One region of the Mesorhizobium sp. M1399 genome, then DNA from elsewhere that is predicted to be linked to it. Evidence: riboswitches for the same ligand, from Rfam matches in the RefSeq annotation. Region 1 holds a riboswitch; each other region holds the start of a gene.

Region 1 (4,361 bases):
GACCGAACTGGTGATGATGCCGATCGGCAGTTCCTGCGGCGGCAGCAGCGTGCGCGCGAGAAGGTCGCTTGCCAGCAACAGCACCGCTCCGAAGAGGGCGCAGCTTGCAATCAGGCGCAGATGAAGCGGGCCGGCCAGGGTCCTGGACAGATGTGGGATCATCAAGCCAACGAAACCTATGACGCCTGCGACCGAGACAAGGATCGCCGTCGAGAAAGCGGCGACGAGAAATGTCATCCTGCGCATCCGCGCAACCGGGACGCCGAGGCTTTCAGCGGCATTCTCGCCGGCCAGGAAAGCGTCGAGCCGGCGGTGGTTCCAAAGTCCATAAACAAGGATGGTGCCTGCGCCCAGAGCAGCCAGCTCGATATTGTCCCAACGGGCCAGCCCGAGCCCGCCCATCGTCCAGAACAACACCGAGTGAGCGGCGCGCTGGTCTCCGGCAAAGACGAGATAGTTAGTCAAGGCGGTGAACATGAACGAGACGGCAAGCCCGGCGAGGATCAGCCGTTCGGGGCCTTGCCCCCTCACCCGCGAAACCAGCAAAAGCACGATGCCGGCGGCCAATACGCCGCCCGTGAAGGCCGCGACCGGCAACGTCCAGATACCGAAATGGTCGCCAAAAATGGTGATGACGGAAACCGCGCCGGCCGCGGCTCCGGACGACAGGCCGAACAAGAACGGATCTGCGAGGTCGTTGCGCGTTACGTCTGCAGCAGCGCGCCGATGACGCCCAGCCCGGCGCCGACACAGATGGCCATAATCGTGCGCGGTAGCCTAAGATCGAGGACGATCTTGGCAATCGGGATCTTGCCGGCCGGACCGGACACGATGTCTCCGTCCAGCCCGGCGGCATGTCCGAGCGCAGCAATCACGTCGCTCAACGCGATGACCGTCGATCCATAGGCAATCGACAGCAGAGCAAGAGCGGCAATCGCTGCTGCTCCTGCTGTCATCGCCAATTCGAACGCTCTCTGGCGCAAGCTCAGAAAGCTTCCGGGTGCATCGCCCTGGCGATCTTGCCGATCGCCTCGATGTTGGCAGGCCCAGGCGTCAGTTCGGCATAGCGCAGCGCAATGAAGTGCTCATTTTTGACCGCCTCAGTCTCCTTCATCGCCGGATGAGCTTTCAGGAAATCGAGCAGTTTTCTGTAGCCGCCGTCCTGGTAGTCGAGCAGGATAAGAAATTGCGGATTGCGGGCCGCCACCGTCTCCCAATCCGTATTGCCCCAGCTCGTCGGCATGTCGGCCATGATGTTGTCGCCGCCGGCTGCGGCGATCATGGCGCTGGGGATCGCGAACTTGCCTGATGTGAAGGGTTTGTCTTCGCCGGAGTCGTAAAGAAACACACGCGTTCCCGTGCGGTCGCCGATCTTTGCCGTGATATCGGCGAGCTGCGCCTTCCAGTTCGAAACAAGCTTTCCCGCCTCCGCCTCCTTGCCAAAAATCTTGCCCAGCTTTTCGACATCACCATAGAGCAGGTCCATCGAGGCTGCGGGGCGGTTCTGGTCGAGATGGACGCAACTTTCCGTCGGCACCAGCGTCTTGATACCGTGCGGGGCCAGCGTATCGGGCGTCACCTCGCCGCCAGGCTTCATGCCGTAATACCAGCCGGCGAAGAAGAAATCGGGCTCGACGGCGACGAGGTTTTCGAGGGTCGGGTATTTCGGCGCGAGTTCCGGGATCGCGCCCTGCTCGGCCTTGAATTCCGGACCGACCTTATACCATCCGGTGATGCCGGTCAGGCCGACGATCGATGGTTGCAGCCCCAGCGCGAAGGCCATCTCCGCCATGTTCAGATCTTGGATGACGGCGCGCTTCGGCGCGGCGTCGAACGTCAGCGGCGTGCCGCAGCTATCAACGGTTACCGGGAAAGCGAAGGCGGTCTGGGCAAGTAGGAGGGAGGCAAAAGACAGTACGAGGCGTTTCACGGATGTTGCTCCTTGGTCAAATCGGGATGTGAAGAGGCGCGGTTCGGAACGTCGAAGACCGTGAGTTCGCGGTCTTCGGTGGGATGGCGCAGCCAAAGCACGTCAACGCCGAAAATCTCGCGGATCAACTTCTTGGTCAGCGCCTCGCGCGGACTGGCAAGTGCCTGCAGGCGGGCCTCGTTCATCACCGCGACCCTGGTGGCAAATGGCGTGACAAGCGACAGATCATGAAGCACCGCCACGACGGTCATGCCAAACTGCGATACGAGTTCGAGAAGGTCGCTGCGGGCGCGCGGATCGAGATGATTGGTCGGTTCATCGAGGAACAGGATTTTGGGCTCCTGGGCGATGGCGCGCGCCAACTGGGCGCGTTGCCGCTCGCCACCGGATAGCGAGCCGATCGTGCGGCCGAGCAGCGGCAGCAGGCCGGTTCTGCGAAGTGCTTCAATGACGATGTCGCGTTGCTCGCTCCTCCGTCGCAAGCCGGCATGCGGGACGCGCCCAAGCTCGACGTAGTCGATCACGGCAAGCCGCGGATCAGGCTGGTCGGTCTGGCCAACGACCGCCATGTGCAGTGCCCGCTCGGCGTCCGAAAACCTCTCCAGCCGGCGTCCGGAAAATCTCACATCTCCCGCGCTTGGCCGCAGCGTACCGCATAGCATGCGCAGCAGCGTCGTCTTGCCGGCGCCGTTGGGGCCGATGATGGCGAGGCGGTCGCCCGGCGCTATCGAAAGGCTCACCGCGCTGACCAGGCACCGGCCATTCGTCGTCGCGCTCAGTTCACACGCTTCAAGAAGAGGCTGGGAGGCGTCCAACTTACCGTCACTTTCTCAATGGCGACGGAAGGAAGCTGGACGGACCGGCCGACAAGACCGATGTCCACGTCTCCTCCCGGCACACCCCGTCCGGTCAACTCATGCTGATGGCAGGTCTCCTGGCTCGCGGGTCTTTGCGCCATCCTGCCTTCCCAGCCTTGCCGGCCAGTGGCACTTCGGATTTTGCTAACCGCTTACAGTTGCGGGGGCAGCCACGGCCTCGATCCGAAGATCTCACCGTGTTCCCTTTTCACCCCTTGCCTTTCGACTCGGGGACCATCAGTCAGCCACCCTAGTTTTCCGCCAATCACAGCGCAATAAGTCTTGTCAGAAGGAGCCATATAGATCTCGTGATGTAATAACGTTACATTTAAAAGGACGTTTGCCCGCTTCCTGTCAAGCCTTTTCGCGCGACGCCTGCGAATTGCCGACGACCGTCGCTCTCGATTTGCGCAGTGCGCAATTTCGATCAAACTGCCTCCGCCAGGAAGCGGCACCATAATCTTGCCAATATAAGACATGGCCAATGTAAAGACTGGGCCATGTAAAGACTGGGCCAATGCGGAGACTGGGCCAATGCGAGGTGCCAAATGAATCCGACCGAGAAGGCGCTGTGGTTCGTCGAAAGCCATCTGCCCGAAGCAGTCTCGCTGGACGATGTCGCCAAGAGCAGCGGGGTGTCGCGCTTTCATGTGACGCGGGCTTTCGGCGCGGCTACCGGCCGTTCGGTGATGAGCTACGTCCGTTCTCGCCGACTGACCGAAGCGGCGCGCAAGCTTGGCGCCGGCGCACCCGACATCCTCTCGGTCGCGCTCGACGCCGGCTATGCCTCGCATGAGGCCTTCACCCGCGCCTTCCGCGACCAGTTCGGCACCACGCCGGAACTGGTACGCGCACAAGGCTCGCTCGACAACCTCGATCTTGTGGAGCCGATCCTGATGGACCAGTCCTTTCTCGCCACTCTCGAACCACCGCGTTTTGAGACCAGCCGGCCGTTTCTCATCGCCGGTCTCGGCGAGCGTTACAGCTGCGAAACCAGCGCCGGCATCCCGATGCAGTGGCAGCGGTTCGGCCCCTATATTGGCAACATTCCAGGCGAGATCGGCGACGTCGCCTATGGCGTCTGCGTCAACGGCGACGACGCCGGCAATTTCGACTACATCGCTGGCGTCGAAGTGTCCGATTTTTCGGACCTGCCGAGGGAGTTTTGGCGTGTGCGCGTGCCGGCGCAGAAATACGGCGTGTTCGCCCATCGTGACCATATCTCGACCATCCGCCGCACGGTCAACACGATCTGGAACAAATGGCTGCCAGCCTCTGGGCACGAGATCGCCGATGCGCCGGAATTCGAGCGTTACGGCCCCGAATTTGATCCGCGCAGCGGCAATGGCGGGCTGGAAATCTGGATACCGATCAAAGGGTGAGGCACGGCAGGCCGACGCCGAAGCGCCGGAAGCGCTGCTACAGTTCCAGGTTCCAGTTCTGGCCGACCAGATCCCTGCCGAAGGAATGGTGGCACTCCTCGTTGGTCAATTTAAAGCCCACAGACTCATAGATGTGGCGGGCGGCGGCGAGCACGTCGTTGGTCCACAGCGTCAGTGTCCTGTAACCCGTGG
Region 2 (4,361 bases), on a different contig from region 1:
CGCGACAGGTCCTTGTGGACGCCAGGGCAGTGCAGGCACTCGTTGAAGTTCTCCCAAAATATCTTCCAGTTGCAGTTCATAACCTTGCGCAGCACATGGCCGCTCAGCAGCGTTTCCAGCGGCCAGTTGGCGAGGTTGCCGGATGCCGGATCGAAGGATGTTTCAGCCGAACCGGCAGCGTCTTGCGCGAGGTTGACGAAAACGAAACCGCGCCACACCGAAAGCGCGACGCGGTAGAGCGGATGATCGGCCTTGTCGAAACCGTCCGGCAGCGATTTCGACGGCACGCGCACCAGATCGCCGCGCAGCGAATAGGACCAGGCGTGGTAGGGGCAGGTGATGAGCCGCGCCTTCAGCCGTCCTTCGCTCTGCTGGCAAAGCTGCGAGCCGCGATGCCGGCAGGTGTTGTGAAAGGCGCGCAATTCGCCGGTCTCGTCGCGCAGCACGACGACCTCCTGCGTGCCTATGCGAAACGTCCTGAAAGCCAGCGGATGGGCAAGGTCGGCCTCGCGGCAGACCAGCAGCCAATTGCGATACCAGATGGCCTCGAGATCGCGCTGATAGCCTGCGATGTCCCAATAGGCCGATGACGGCAGCGTCGGCTCGGCCCGCGTCAGGCCGTTATAGGGACCGCGCTCATTCGGGCTGGGTTGCATGCCGGCTTCCTCCCCATCCGCCAGCCGACACCCGGCTGTGAGAATTGTCAATTGCGGCGCCGGCCGGCGAGCTTGGCGAGGCGGCGCATTCGCCACACGATCCGGCGGAATTTGGTTTGCCGGGCGCGGCGATTCTGCCTATAGTCGCTGATGTCGTCGGTTCCGTTTGGAACCAAGAGGGAATGCGGTGCGGGCGAAATTCTTGCCCAATGCCGTGGCTGCCCCCGCAACTGTGTGCGGTAGTCCTCTCCATATGCCACTGAAGATTTTCTTCGGGAAGGTGGGGAAGGGCGCTGATCCGCGAGCCAGGAGACCTGCCGGCGACAGGAAACTGACTTCTATGCCCTCGGGTGGAGGGCGAAAGGACAAGACATGAATACCGCTTCCGTCTCGCTCGGCGCTTCCGTCTCCTCGCAGTCGCGTTTCATGCAGCTGGCGCTTGCTGCATTCCTCGGCATTTTCGTCATGGGCTTTGTCGGCTTCTCGCACATCGATGCGGTCCACAATGCCGCCCACGACTATCGCCACTCGATGGGCTTTCCCTGCCACTGACAAGGGGCTGACATCATGACACTGTTTCGCAACGTCGTGTTCATCGCGGCGATCGCAGGGCTCGTGGCCGGCGTCGTTCTCGCCTGCATGCAGGCCTATGCCACGGTGCCGCTGATCCTGAAGGCGGAAGTCTACGAACAGGCCGGCGGCGGCCATGACCATGCCGCGGCACCTGCGGCACCGGTCGAAAACGCCGGGGGCACGATGGCTATAAGCAGCGCCGCGCCGGCACCGGCTGAAGCAATGGCTCCGGCGGAGGACGAAGGCTGGGCGCCGGCCGACGGTTTCGAACGTTTTGCCTTCAGCGTCGTTGCCAATATCGTCACCGGCATCGGCTTCGCGTTGGTCCTGGTTGCGGTTTCGGAGTTCGCCGGCGGCATCGGCAATTGGCGCCAGGGCCTGTTCTGGGGGCTTGCCGGCTTTGCCGTGTTCACGCTGGCGCCGGGCCTCGGCCTGCCGCCGGAATTGCCGGCAATGCCGGCGGCCGACCTTGTCCAACGCCAGATCTGGTGGTGGGCAACGGTGGTGGCGACCGCCGCCGGTCTCGGCCTGCTCGCCTTCCGCAGATCGCTGCCGCTGGCGGTCCTTGCCGTGGCGTTGATGGTGGCGCCGCATATTGTCGGCGCGCCGCAGCCCGACAGCTTCGAGACGACAATCCCGGAAGGCCTGCATCATCAGTTCGTGGTGGCGGTGACGCTGACCAATCTGGTGTTCTGGCTGGTGCTCGGCGCGGTCGTCGGCGTGGTGCGCGGCCGCTTCACCGGCACGGCGACCAGCCTGCGCGACAGCTTTGCCTGACCGCGCTGCCGGGGCGCTGACCCTGATCATCGGCGGTGCGCGCTCCGGCAAGAGCGTGCATGCCGAGAGGCTGGTGAGTGCCTGTCCGGCGCCATGGAGCTATATCGCGACGGCGCAAGCCTATGACGAGGAGATGCGCGAACGGATCGCGCTGCACCGCTCGCGCCGCAGCGCCGGCTGGACGACCATCGAGGCGCCGCTCGACCTTGCCGGCGCGATCGAGGCACTGCCTGACGGCCAGCCGGTGCTGATCGATTGCCTGACGCTGTGGCTGACCAACCATATGCTGGCCGAACATGATGTCGAGGCCGAATGCCGAAGGCTGGCAGATGTGCTGTCGCGGCCGCGTGGACGCTGGTTCGTGGTGTCCAACGAGGTCGGCCAGGGCATCGTGCCGGAGAATGCGCTGGTAAGACGGTTTCGCGACGCGGCCGGCCGGTTGAACCAGGACGTTGCCGCCGTCGCTGACACCGTGCTTTTGATGGTGGCGGGGCTGCCGCTCAGGGTGAAATGACATGGCTGATACTATCGACCCCAAGGACGAGGAGCGCCACCGCGCCAAGATGGCCAAGCGCAAGGCGGTGCAGGACGCCGAGGTTGCAGCCAAGACGGTCGAGAAAGGGCTGTTGATCGTCAACACCGGTCCGGGCAAGGGCAAGACCACGGCCGCCTTCGGGCTGGCGCTCAGAATGCTCGGCTACGGCAAGCGCGTCGGCGTCGTCCAGTTCATCAAAGGCAAATGGCACACCGGCGAGAAGGATGCTTTTGCCTGCTTCGGCGACCGCGTCGTCTGGCACGCCATGGGCGAGGGCTTTACCTGGGAGACGCAGGACCTGAAACGCGACATCGCGGCCGCCGAGGCCGCCTGGGCCAAGGCACTCGAGCTGATGGCCGAGCCGTCGATCAGCCTGGTGGTGCTCGACGAACTCAACATCGCGCTGCGCTACGACTACCTCGATCTCGAAAAGGTGGTCGCGGCGCTGAAGGCGCGTCGCGAAGGCCTGCATGTCGTCGTCACCGGCCGCAACGCCAAGCCGGCGCTAGTCGAGGCGGCCGATCTGGTCACCGAGATGGGCGTGACCAAGCACCACTTCTCCGCCGGCGTGAAGGCGCAGCAGGGGATAGAGTTCTGAGGGGTTTGGCGATCGGGGAAGGGCGTTTCGGAGCAGGCGGCGCCGGCGAAGCTGCCGATCTCCCCCCTTGTGGGGGAGATGCCCGGCAGGGCAAAGGGGGGCACTGTCCCTCGGCCTGTCAGTCGGAGACAACTACGTCGTCAGACCGTCATTAGCAGGTGAACGGTCAAGAGGCTGGCGATCCTTCGCGCCCCCCTCTGTCCTGCCGGACATCTCCCCCGCGAGGGGGGAGATTGGATGGCGCTTCGGATTTCGCCAACCTCGAACGTCAAAGGCAGGGAATGAGAAGCGCAAAGCTGGGGCGATTATTCTTTGGGCACAGCAATTTTGTTCTTGCTTTGTGCCGGCAGCTATGGTACTAATCTCGCTATGGTGCTAACTGGCTCCAACGACCCGCCGCTTGGCGGGTTTTTTGTTTCCGCTCGATCTCGGGCGCAGGTCACGCCAAGATAACAACCACTGCGATCACCCCGAACAGCGCGATCAGCAGTAAGTCGGCGACCCGGTAAAGTTTCAGCGCCCGTCGGATGTCGGTGCTCTCGATATCGTCGCGGCGGCCGCCTTCGCCCATCAACGCGTCTTCGACCATGACGCCGTCATAGGAACGGGGGCCGGCGAGCGCCAGGCCGAGCGCACCGGCCATCGCTGCTTCCGGCCAGCCGGCATTGGGCGAGCGGTGTTTTTTCGCATCGCGCCGCACAGCATGCCAGGCGGCTTTGGCATCGGCGCCCTTGACCAGGAAAGCGGCAAGCACGATCAGCAGCGCCGTCAGCCGTGATGCCGGCAGGTTGATCCAATCGTCGAAGCGCGCCGCCGCCCAGCCGAAGGCCTCGTGGCGCGGGGTGCGGTGGCCGATCATCGAATCGGCGGTGTTGGCGGCCTTGTAGGCGACGCCGCCGGCGAGCCCGCCAACGCCGATCCAGAACGCCGGCGCGACGACGCCGTCGGAGAAGTTCTCGGCCAGGCTTTCGATCGCGGCGCGGCAGACAGCGGCCCTGTCGAGCTTTTCCGGGTCGCGGCCGACGATCCGCGAGACGGCAATGCGGCCCATGTCCAGTCCGCCGCTGTCGAGGGCGTCGGCCACCGCTTCGACATGCTCGGCCAGGCTCTTCTGCGACAGCAGCGACGTCGCCAGGATTGCGATGACCAACAAGCCGAGGGGAATGCTCCAAAGCATGGCTTCGATCCAGAAGGCGAGGGCGGCCGGCACCAGCACGATGAC
Region 3 (4,361 bases), on a different contig from region 1:
GAGGATACGCTCGATCGCCGGGCGGTTCAGCCCTTTCAGGCCGATGACGACGAGGCGCGAGCGGCGATCGTCTTCAGCGGTCCAGGCGCGGTCGTAATAGTGGTTGACGCGCGGACCGACGGCCTGCAGCAAGAGCCGCATCGGCTTGCCGCCGACGTCGACGAAACCCTTGACGCGCAATACGTTTTCTTCCTCCGCCGCCGTGGCGACGCGTTGTGCCAGCTCGTCCGGATCGGACACCGACGCAATGTCGATGACGAACGAGTCAAAGTCGTCATGTTCGTGGTCGAGCTCGTCGTCGTGATGGGTCTTGCGGTTCTCGATGTCGTCCTCGACGGCGAGACCAAGGCCGAGCAGCACCGACGGATCGACCTTGCCTTGCGAGGTCGGCACGATCTTCACCGCCCGCGCAACATGCTTGCCGATGACGGCATTGGCGCGCGCCGCGCCGGCTGCGTCCAGCAGGTCGCTCTTCGACAGGATGATCAGGTCGGCACAAGCGAGCTGGTCTTCGAACACCTCCTCGACAGGATCGTCATGGTCGAGCGTCTCGTCCTGCGCGCGCTGCGCCTGCAGGGCGTCCATGTCGTTGGCAACGCGGCCATCAGCCAGCGCCGGCCCGTCGACGACGGCGATGACGCCATCGACCGTGACGCGGCTTTTCACCGACGGCCACTGGAAGGCCTGGACCAGCGGCTTGGGCAGGGCCAGCCCGGACGTCTCGATCAGGATGTGGTCGACCTTCGGCGTCAGCGACAGGATCTGGTCGAGCGCGGGGACAAAGTCGTCGGCGACAGTGCAGCAGATGCAGCCATTGGCCAGCTCGACGATGTTTTCCTCGGGGCAAGTGTCGATGCCGCAGCCCTTCAGGATCTCGCCGTCGATGCCGATATCGCCGAACTCGTTGACGATGATGGCCAGGCGCTTGCCTTTGGCGTTTTCGAGCAAATGGCGGATCAGCGTCGTCTTGCCGGCGCCGAGAAAGCCGGTGACGACGGTGCAGGGGACGCGCGAAACGTTGGCGGCCGAATCTGGGGAAGTCATATCAAGTCCTTCAAAAGGTCGAGGGGAGGGATGCGGGCAACCAAGCCGCGCTTCAGGCAATCGGGACGGCCGCGCCACGGAATGAGGCCGTCCGTCGAAGTAGCGAACAGCTTTGCCCCCGTCACCAGATCGGTGCCGCTGGTCGTGGTCAGGTCGCCGAAGACATAGCTCCAGCAGCCGTCGCGCAGCATCGCGGCGCTGAGCCGGCGCTTGCAATTGCCGAGGCATTCGACGGTGCGGATTTTAATGTTTTCGCTGGAAGCGGCGCGGCGCGTGTGCTCGGCGAGCAGTTCGCCGGCGCGGGGATAAGCGTCCGAACCGGTCTCGTCACGGCAGGACGAGCAGACGATGACGGTAACGCCGGCCGGGGAATCACCATGGCCGGACAATAAATCCGCTGTCTCAGCCGGAAAACTGCTGTCGCGTTCCAAATCAGGCTCCTTGCCCGGAAAACCCGCCAGGCGATCGGATTCTTATGTCCTAGACGGCAGGTCTCCTGGCTCGCGGGTCATCGCCTGGGTGCCGCCTTCCCGGGAATATCCCAGTGGTTTTCGGCCTTGGCTCGTCGCTTACAGTTGCGGGGACAGCCGCGGATTTGAAATCGAGATTTCGCACCGCATTCCCTCTTGGCCCTTGCCGTTGCGGGCAGGGGACCGTCTGGAACGGATTTAGGCTTGTGAAGGCAGTCGTGTCAACGCACGTCTATGACGCGGCGATATCTGCGAGCGGCTGGCCGAGGTCGCCGGCAGCCGTCACCTCGATGCGCTCGAGCCCGAGCCAACCCTGCATCTGCTTCAATTCCTCGAAAAGGGCGGCGGCAGTTTGCGGCGGGGCGCCGGGCTCCGAATAGGCGGCATGGACGCGCAATACGCCGGCCGGGCGGTCGGCCCTGAGGTCGACGCGCCCGACGATGCTGTCGCCGAGCAGGAACGGCAGCACATAATAGCCATACTGGCGCTTTTCGGCCGGCGTGTAGATCTCGATGCGGTAGTGGAAGTCGAACAACCGCTCGGTGCGCGACCGCTCGAAGACGACGGGATCGAACGGCGCAAGCAAGGCGCGCGCCTCGATCCTGCGCGGCAAACGGGCGTCCTTGTGGAGATAGGCTGTTTTGCTCCAGCCTTCGACGCTCACCGGCAACAGGTCGCCAGCCTCGACCAGTTCCTCGATGCGGCCCTTGATGTCGGCGGGCGAGAGGCGGAAATAGTCGCGCAGATCGCCCGCCGTGGCGACGCCATGGGCGCGGGCGGAGATGCGCAGCAGTTCGCGGTGGGCGTCCGCGGGGGACGGAACTGGCAAAGCGAGTACCGTTGGCGGCAGCACGCGCTCCGGCAGATCGTAGAACCGCTCGAAACCACGCCGGTGCGCCGTGGTGATGCGGCCCGCCCAGAACAGCCATTCGAAGGCATGCTTGGCATGGCTCCAGCCCCACCAGCCGCCCGAGCCCTTCTGGCCTTCGAAAGCCGACGCCGCGATCGGGCCTCGTTCAGCGACCTCGCGACAGATGTCCTCAATGTAGGCGGCGTGCTCGCGGCCCCATTTTGCCAGTCCGCTGTACATTTCCTCGCCGCGCTCGGCCCGCCGCATGCGCCAGCGCATCAGCGGATAGGTCTCGACGGGCAAGAACGAGGCTTCATGCGCCCAATATTCGAAGACCATGCGCTTGCGTGTCACCGCGGCGTCGTCGAGCAGCGCCAGCTTGTAGGGGCCAAGCCGCGAATAGAGCGGCATATAATGGGCGCGAACCACGGCGCTGACGGAATCGATCTGCAGCAGGCCGGTACGTGCAAGCACCCGGGCCAGATGCCGGCGGTCAGGCGTGCCGCTGGGGCGCGGGTCATTGAATCCCTGTGCCGCAAGCGCAATGCGACGGGCCAGGGCAAGCGAGATTTTTTCTTTCATGAAGGCGGTATCCGGACGATGTTAGACAGAGAAAATGACCTGCGATTCCGCCCCATGCTAGCAAGGTTTTGGCGGCATCTATGTCAGGAGAGAAAAGTGGAGTGAAAAGTGAAGGAAATCAAACAGGAGCGGATCGGACCAGTTTTCCCGGATATGCCGTCCAGCACCGCGATTTGAACAAGGTTTGACTTGCTTCGCCGAAAGCGCTGCGCTAACCCTCGCCGCGTTGCAGCATAGAGCCCCCTTAAAACGGTTCAGTGGTTAATCTGTCACGCTTCCGCAAGTGGGTCCGGTGCTGTAATCAGAGTGGATTGGCCGCCAACGGAAAACTGCAGCATGAACGCACTTTTAGGTTCGTACCTGCCCATCGTCCTGTTCATCGGCGTGGCGCTGGTCGTCGGCCTGGCGCTGCTCGCCGCACCGTTCCTGGTGGCTTACCGCAACCCCGATCCGGAAAAGCTTTCCGCCTATGAGTGCGGCTTCAACTCGTTCGACGACGCCCGCATGAAGTTCGACATCCGCTTCTACCTGGTGTCGATCCTGTTCATCATCTTCGATCTGGAGGTGGCCTTCCTGTTTCCTTGGGCAGTGTCGTTCAGTCAGATCGGCATGCTCGGTTTCTGGTCGATGATGGTGTTTTTGGCGGTGCTGACCATCGGCTTTGCCTATGAATGGAAAAAAGGAGCGCTGGAATGGGATTGAACGACAGTTCCGGCACGCTCGTCGCGCCGAAGCCCAAGGGCCTCATCGACCCCAACACCGGCAGACCGGTGGGGGAGGATGATCCGTTCTTCCTGGAGATCAACAACGAACTCGCCGACAAGGGTTTTCTCGTCACTTCGACCGAGGCGCTGATCACCTGGGCGCGCAGCGGCTCGTTGATGTTCATGACCTTTGGCCTCGCCTGCTGCGCCGTCGAGATGATCCACACCTCGATGCCACGCTACGACAGCGAGCGTTTCGGTGTCGCGCCGCGCGCGTCTCCGCGCCAGTCCGACATCATGATCGTCGCCGGCACGCTGACCAACAAGATGGCGCCGGCGCTGCGCAAGGTCTACGACCAGATGCCGGAGCCGCGCTACGTCATCTCGATGGGCTCCTGTGCCAATGGCGGCGGCTATTATCATTATTCCTATTCGGTGGTGCGCGGCTGCGACCGCATCGTGCCGGTCGACATCTACGTGCCCGGCTGCCCACCGAGCGCTGAAGCGCTGCTCTACGGCATCCTTCTGCTGCAGAAGAAGATCCGCCGCACCGGCACGATCGAACGGTGAGCGGCATGACCCAGGCGTTGAATGACCTCTCGACCTATCTTGGCGAGAAGCTGACCGGCCGGATCGGCGAAGCGGTGCTCGCCTATGGCGAACTCACTATCTCGGTCGAGCCGCGCGACCTGATCGAGGTGGTGACCTTCC
Region 4 (4,361 bases), on a different contig from region 1:
ATGCTGGGTGAAGGCGAAGCCGGACAGCTGCTCGCCGAAATACTGTACCATGTCGTTTCGTTCGAACTCACCGTGCACCAGCACGTCCAGCCCGATCTCTTCCTGCCAGCGAATTGCAGCCTCGATCTCCTTCTTCAGGAAGGTCTCGTAGTCGACATAGCTCAGCTGGCCGTTCGCATGAGCGGCCCGCGCCCTGCGTACCTGCGGCGTCTGCGGGAAGGACCCGATGGTCGTCGTCGGGAACGGCGGCAGCCCGAGCGTGCCGGCCTGGACTCTGGAGCGCTCGGCAAAAGCGCTCTCTCGTCGCTTCATGCTGTCGTCAATGCTGGCGATCCGCCCCTCAACCAGCGGGTCATGGATCTTCGTGGATGTCACGCGAGTGGCGGCAGCCTCGGCAGACGCTTTCAACGCGCCTGCCACCGCATCCCTGCCTTGGGACAGGGCCCGGGCAAGCAACACCAACTCGTCGGTCTTCTGGGCCGCGAAGGCGAGCCACGACCTGATGTCCGCGTCGAGTTCCGTCTCCATGCGGAGGTCGATCGGCACATGCAGCATCGAGCAAGAAGGCGCGATCTCGACGCGGTCCAAGGGCCAGCCGGCGACGATCGGTTTGATGCGGTCGAGAATGGCGGGCAGGTTCGCACGCCAGACGTTGCGGCCATCGATCAAGCCAAGCGAGAGCACCAGATCCTTCGGTGCGAGCCGACCCACCGTTTCCAGCTGCTCGGGAGCGCGCACGAGATCAATATGCAGCCCGGCCAGGGGCAGAGAAACCGCGGTTTCGAGATTGTCTCCCAGCGGCCCGAAATAGGTAGCCAGCATGATCTTCAGCTCGGGCGCGGCTTTCGACAGCTGGCCATAGGCGAATTCGAACGCAGCTCGTTCGTTCGGGTTCAGATCGAGGACAAGCGCTGGCTCATCGATCTGCACCCAGTCGGCTCCAGACAGCTTCAGCCTCTGCAGGAGTTGCTCGTAGACGGGCAGCAGCCGCGGCAGGAGCGCGATGGGATCGAATCCTTCGGCAGGCGATTTCGCCAGCTTGAGGAAGGTGATCGGTCCAAGGATGACTGGGCGTGTGTGAACGCCGAGAGCTTTAGCCTCGATGAAGTAATCGACCGGTTTCGTCGACGAGAGGGCGAACGTCTGATCATCGTTGAGTTCCGGCACAATGTAGTGATAGTTGGTGTCAAACCACTTGGTCATTTCCATCGCGGTTACATCAGACCGATGAGCCGCCTGCTGGTGACCAGCGTGTCGACAATCCTCCGTCTGACCCTGGTTGCCCCGCGCCATTGCGAAGTAGATGTCAAGTGGAACCTCGCCGCTATTCCAGCCGTAACGGGATGGAACGGCGCCGACCATGGCTGCGGTGTCGAGCACATGGTCGTAGAGCGAGAAGTCGTTCGACGGGATTTTCGACACGCCGCGATCGTGCTGCTCCTCCCAGCTAGCGGCACGGAGCGCCTTCGCGGTCGTGAGAAGGTCGGCAGCGGACGATTTTCCGGACCAGTAGCTTTCAAGCGCGAATTTCAGTTCTCGCCGACGACCGAAGCGGGGCACGCCGAGCGTTGCTACAGGAATTTGCTGAGAGACAGTCATGCCAGACCCCGATGGTTGGGGCGTCGGTCACAAGGAAGGCGCTAGCAGGCCGGCACGAACGCCAGGCTGCAGCGGCCACCGAGACACCCCGCCCGTGGACGTAATTCGCCGTGGCAGGTCTCCTGGCTCGCGGGGTCATAGCCTCTACCCGTCTTCCCAAGGCTATTCGCCTCAGTGACATGAGTGGGGTTGGCTCGCCGCTAACAGTTGCGGGGGCAGCGCCGGCATCGCACCGGCTTCCCTCTTAGCTCCGCTGCGGCAGCGCCGTACGGAGAACCACGACGCGGGAGACAATTACAGCAGTTCGCTTCTTTGTCAACGCCGCATAAAGAAATGTTTATGTCGTTATGTTAAATTTCCGTTGGCATGTTCCAAAGGTCGCCTCGAAAGCGAAAACTGTGGAAGCCTTGAGCGGCCGGTAAATCAAAGCAATGACGCACGGCGCCCTTGTCCAGGAGGATAGGGGTTCGTCGGCTGCCGGCAGCAAACATACCGGCAAGCGCGGTGGTGCTGCTTAGCGCATCATGCGAACCACCTCGGCGTCGAACTTCGGCTCCGAGGTTCCGACCGCTTCGTTGGTGATCTGCTCGCGACCATATTCGGCTCAATGGCGAGGCTGTTGCCCATGTGGAAGCTGTTGGCCGTGATGCCCTCGGTGATACGACACAACGATTTCGAGGGGAGCACCCGAGGCCAGGCGCAGCGGCGTGTTGCGAAGTGATCGAGGCCAATGTCTCGAACTGCTTGTTCGCGGCCCACCGGCTCAAGGTAACCCGCCTTAAACCACCGGGCCAGCTCAAGTCCTGTCCAAATGAGGCCTGAGCGGCAAATCGTCGTGCACGCGCACGGTTTGTGATGCGTCTTGGGCGGGCAATCGCCACGGTGCAGCGCGCAGAAGCGGTCCCCAATTGGGAAGCCGAGGGCGTGAGGGCAAGCCAGCGCCACAGGCGGAAGGGGACTTGGACCTGTTTGCCCTGCTGGACCACAAGTTCGCGACACAGGGCCTCAAGGTGAAGACCAAGAGTGATTATGCGCGGGACCTCGCCAAATTCATCAAAAGCAGCGGGCAGTCAAAGTTCGGCGCCGATTGACATGGAGATAGCCATCGCGGCGGACCGCCCAGGCGGACCGCAAGCCGGAATACAACCGGGTGCAGGCGGCCAAGCTCGTCCACAAGATGGCGTCGGGCACACACCGGCGATGGGAGAGCGGACCGTGGAGTGCAGGAACTTCACGCCTATCCACGCTCCCGTGGACGTGTCCTGCGGCACATCGGCAGCGATATTGAGGAGGCAGTTGAGCTTCTGGTCGAGCACTCTTACCTGCCACTACCTACGCTTAACGTCATCTCGTACTGAAAACGCACCACGCAAGGTCGAGGTGTAACATGCGCCCTTCGTGGATGGTTCTAAGCTTCCTCGGGCGCGGTCAATCTGTGATAACGGTCGCTTGGAACCTCCATCACCGCGACGCGATCAAGGTTGGCGTATCGCGCTCGGTAGTAACCTTCTTCCTCCACTTCGGCGAAACTACACTGGGGAACGTCAAAGGTCGCAGCTTCCAATCCGAAGAAAGTCGTAGCGGTTTCTTCATCCAAGAAGTTCCACTCATCTTCTCCGTCGTCATATGTGACGCGAACATAGGAGGCCATGCGCACGGCTTCCTGATCACCCATCTCTGCGATGATGGCATCGCATTCTTTCTTCAGCTTTCCTGAAACCTCACCCTTATCCCAGTCATCCAAAGCCCGATAGATTTCTGGATGATAATACTCTGGCATCTCCTCTACATCGTCACCGATAAGCTCAATGGTGCGGACATATTGCGGATTTATCAAGAGTATTTTGTTGTCAAGGCTCCAACAATACAGCCATGGCCTGCTTGTGTTATTTCTACGAAGATTATGAAGTTCCTTCAACTGACGTAAAATCGATTCACGCGCCTTTTCATCGATAGGATATTGGCGGCTGCCAACAGTCGTCTTGATTCTGAGCGTGCCGTATCGCGTTTCGGCATCGGCAATTGCAAACGGGCTCGTGCGCCACTCCTCGACATCAATCTTCCAGCCCAGCTGGCTGGCATGAGGAGCAGACAGCTCAGCCCAACGTGCTCGCTCCATGCCCGAAAGAAGCAGCTGATCGCCAATACAAAGAACGCACCGCGAATGACCCATTCGTTGGAGAGAACTTCTCGGACCGGCCCGATGAGGAGCGCGCCGCAAATCGCTCCCAGGCCGAAGAAGCCGAGCATCACGCCGTAGGTGACTGCGGTCCCTTTGATCTGTTCGCGAGCGACCAACGGCAGGAGAGCCAAAATGACAACGGCGGTGAGGCCGAAAATGAAACTCCGGCACATCACCTTGAGAAGGTTCGGCGACAAGAGCACGTAACGGAAGCCCGCCGCCATCGCACTGCCGAAAGCCTCCCGCGGCAGCGCTTGTCGTGCCCGTTCGGCTTTCCATCGCAACAGCGCAGCGATCAGAGCGAAGTAGCAAAGGACGTTGAAGAGGAACGCGAAGGCCGCACCGGCTGTGGCCACGATTATGCCGCCAATCGCCGGCCCGATGCTGCGCATGAGATTGTAGCTCATGCCGTTGAGCGCAACCCCGCTTGGCAGGTGTTCGCGAGGCAGGATATCTCCCATGGAGGCTTGCCAAGAGGGATCGTGCAATGCCCAACCACAGCCGATTAGGAAGGTGAGACCCAGAAGGGTCCAGGGTGTCATTCCCCGCATAGGTCAGGAACGCCAGGAAGGCGGATACG

What was found. A riboswitch is a leader RNA that binds a small molecule or an ion and turns the genes downstream of it on or off. The one in region 1 is predicted to bind cobalamin.
Region 2: another riboswitch for cobalamin. It lies ahead of NKH05_RS15985 (CbtB domain-containing protein); the one in region 1 lies ahead of NKH05_RS23500 (ABC transporter ATP-binding protein).
Region 3: another riboswitch for cobalamin. It lies ahead of NKH05_RS15800 (DUF1636 family protein); the one in region 1 lies ahead of NKH05_RS23500 (ABC transporter ATP-binding protein).
Region 4: another riboswitch for cobalamin. It lies ahead of metE (5-methyltetrahydropteroyltriglutamate--homocysteine S-methyltransferase); the one in region 1 lies ahead of NKH05_RS23500 (ABC transporter ATP-binding protein).

What each region holds. Positions count from the first base shown of each region.
Region 1 covers NZ_JAMYKZ010000013.1:147,244-151,604, forward strand. Annotated here, with positions in the region: partial or broken gene NKH05_RS23490 (FecCD family ABC transporter permease) at 1-956, opposite strand, end outside; gene NKH05_RS23495 (ABC transporter substrate-binding protein) at 986-1,930, opposite strand; gene NKH05_RS23500 (ABC transporter ATP-binding protein) at 1,927-2,745, opposite strand; cobalamin riboswitch at 2,838-3,041, opposite strand; gene NKH05_RS23505 (GyrI-like domain-containing protein) at 3,336-4,169, shown strand; gene NKH05_RS23510 (bifunctional helix-turn-helix transcriptional regulator/GNAT family N-acetyltransferase) at 4,207-4,361, opposite strand, start outside.
Region 2 covers NZ_JAMYKZ010000008.1:174,888-179,248, forward strand. Annotated here, with positions in the region: gene NKH05_RS15980 (aromatic ring-hydroxylating oxygenase subunit alpha) at 1-656, opposite strand, end outside; cobalamin riboswitch at 797-992, shown strand; gene NKH05_RS15985 (CbtB domain-containing protein) at 1,029-1,208, shown strand; gene NKH05_RS15990 (CbtA family protein) at 1,224-2,006, shown strand; gene cobU (bifunctional adenosylcobinamide kinase/adenosylcobinamide-phosphate guanylyltransferase) at 1,999-2,520, shown strand; gene cobO (cob(I)yrinic acid a,c-diamide adenosyltransferase) at 2,522-3,139, shown strand; gene cbiB (adenosylcobinamide-phosphate synthase CbiB) at 3,579-4,361, opposite strand, start outside.
Region 3 covers NZ_JAMYKZ010000008.1:138,622-142,982, forward strand. Annotated here, with positions in the region: gene cobW (cobalamin biosynthesis protein CobW) at 1-1,044, opposite strand, end outside; gene NKH05_RS15800 (DUF1636 family protein) at 1,041-1,475, opposite strand; cobalamin riboswitch at 1,514-1,717, opposite strand; gene NKH05_RS15805 (winged helix-turn-helix domain-containing protein) at 1,747-2,946, opposite strand; gene NKH05_RS15810 (NADH-quinone oxidoreductase subunit A) at 3,283-3,648, shown strand; gene NKH05_RS15815 (NuoB/complex I 20 kDa subunit family protein) at 3,639-4,220, shown strand; gene NKH05_RS15820 (NADH-quinone oxidoreductase subunit C) at 4,226-4,361, shown strand, end outside.
Region 4 covers NZ_JAMYKZ010000022.1:48,859-53,219, forward strand. Annotated here, with positions in the region: gene metE (5-methyltetrahydropteroyltriglutamate--homocysteine S-methyltransferase) at 1-1,599, opposite strand, end outside; cobalamin riboswitch at 1,695-1,895, opposite strand; gene NKH05_RS28455 (hypothetical protein) at 2,559-2,690, shown strand; gene NKH05_RS28460 (hypothetical protein) at 3,008-3,436, opposite strand; partial or broken gene NKH05_RS28465 (MFS transporter) at 3,607-4,361, opposite strand, start outside.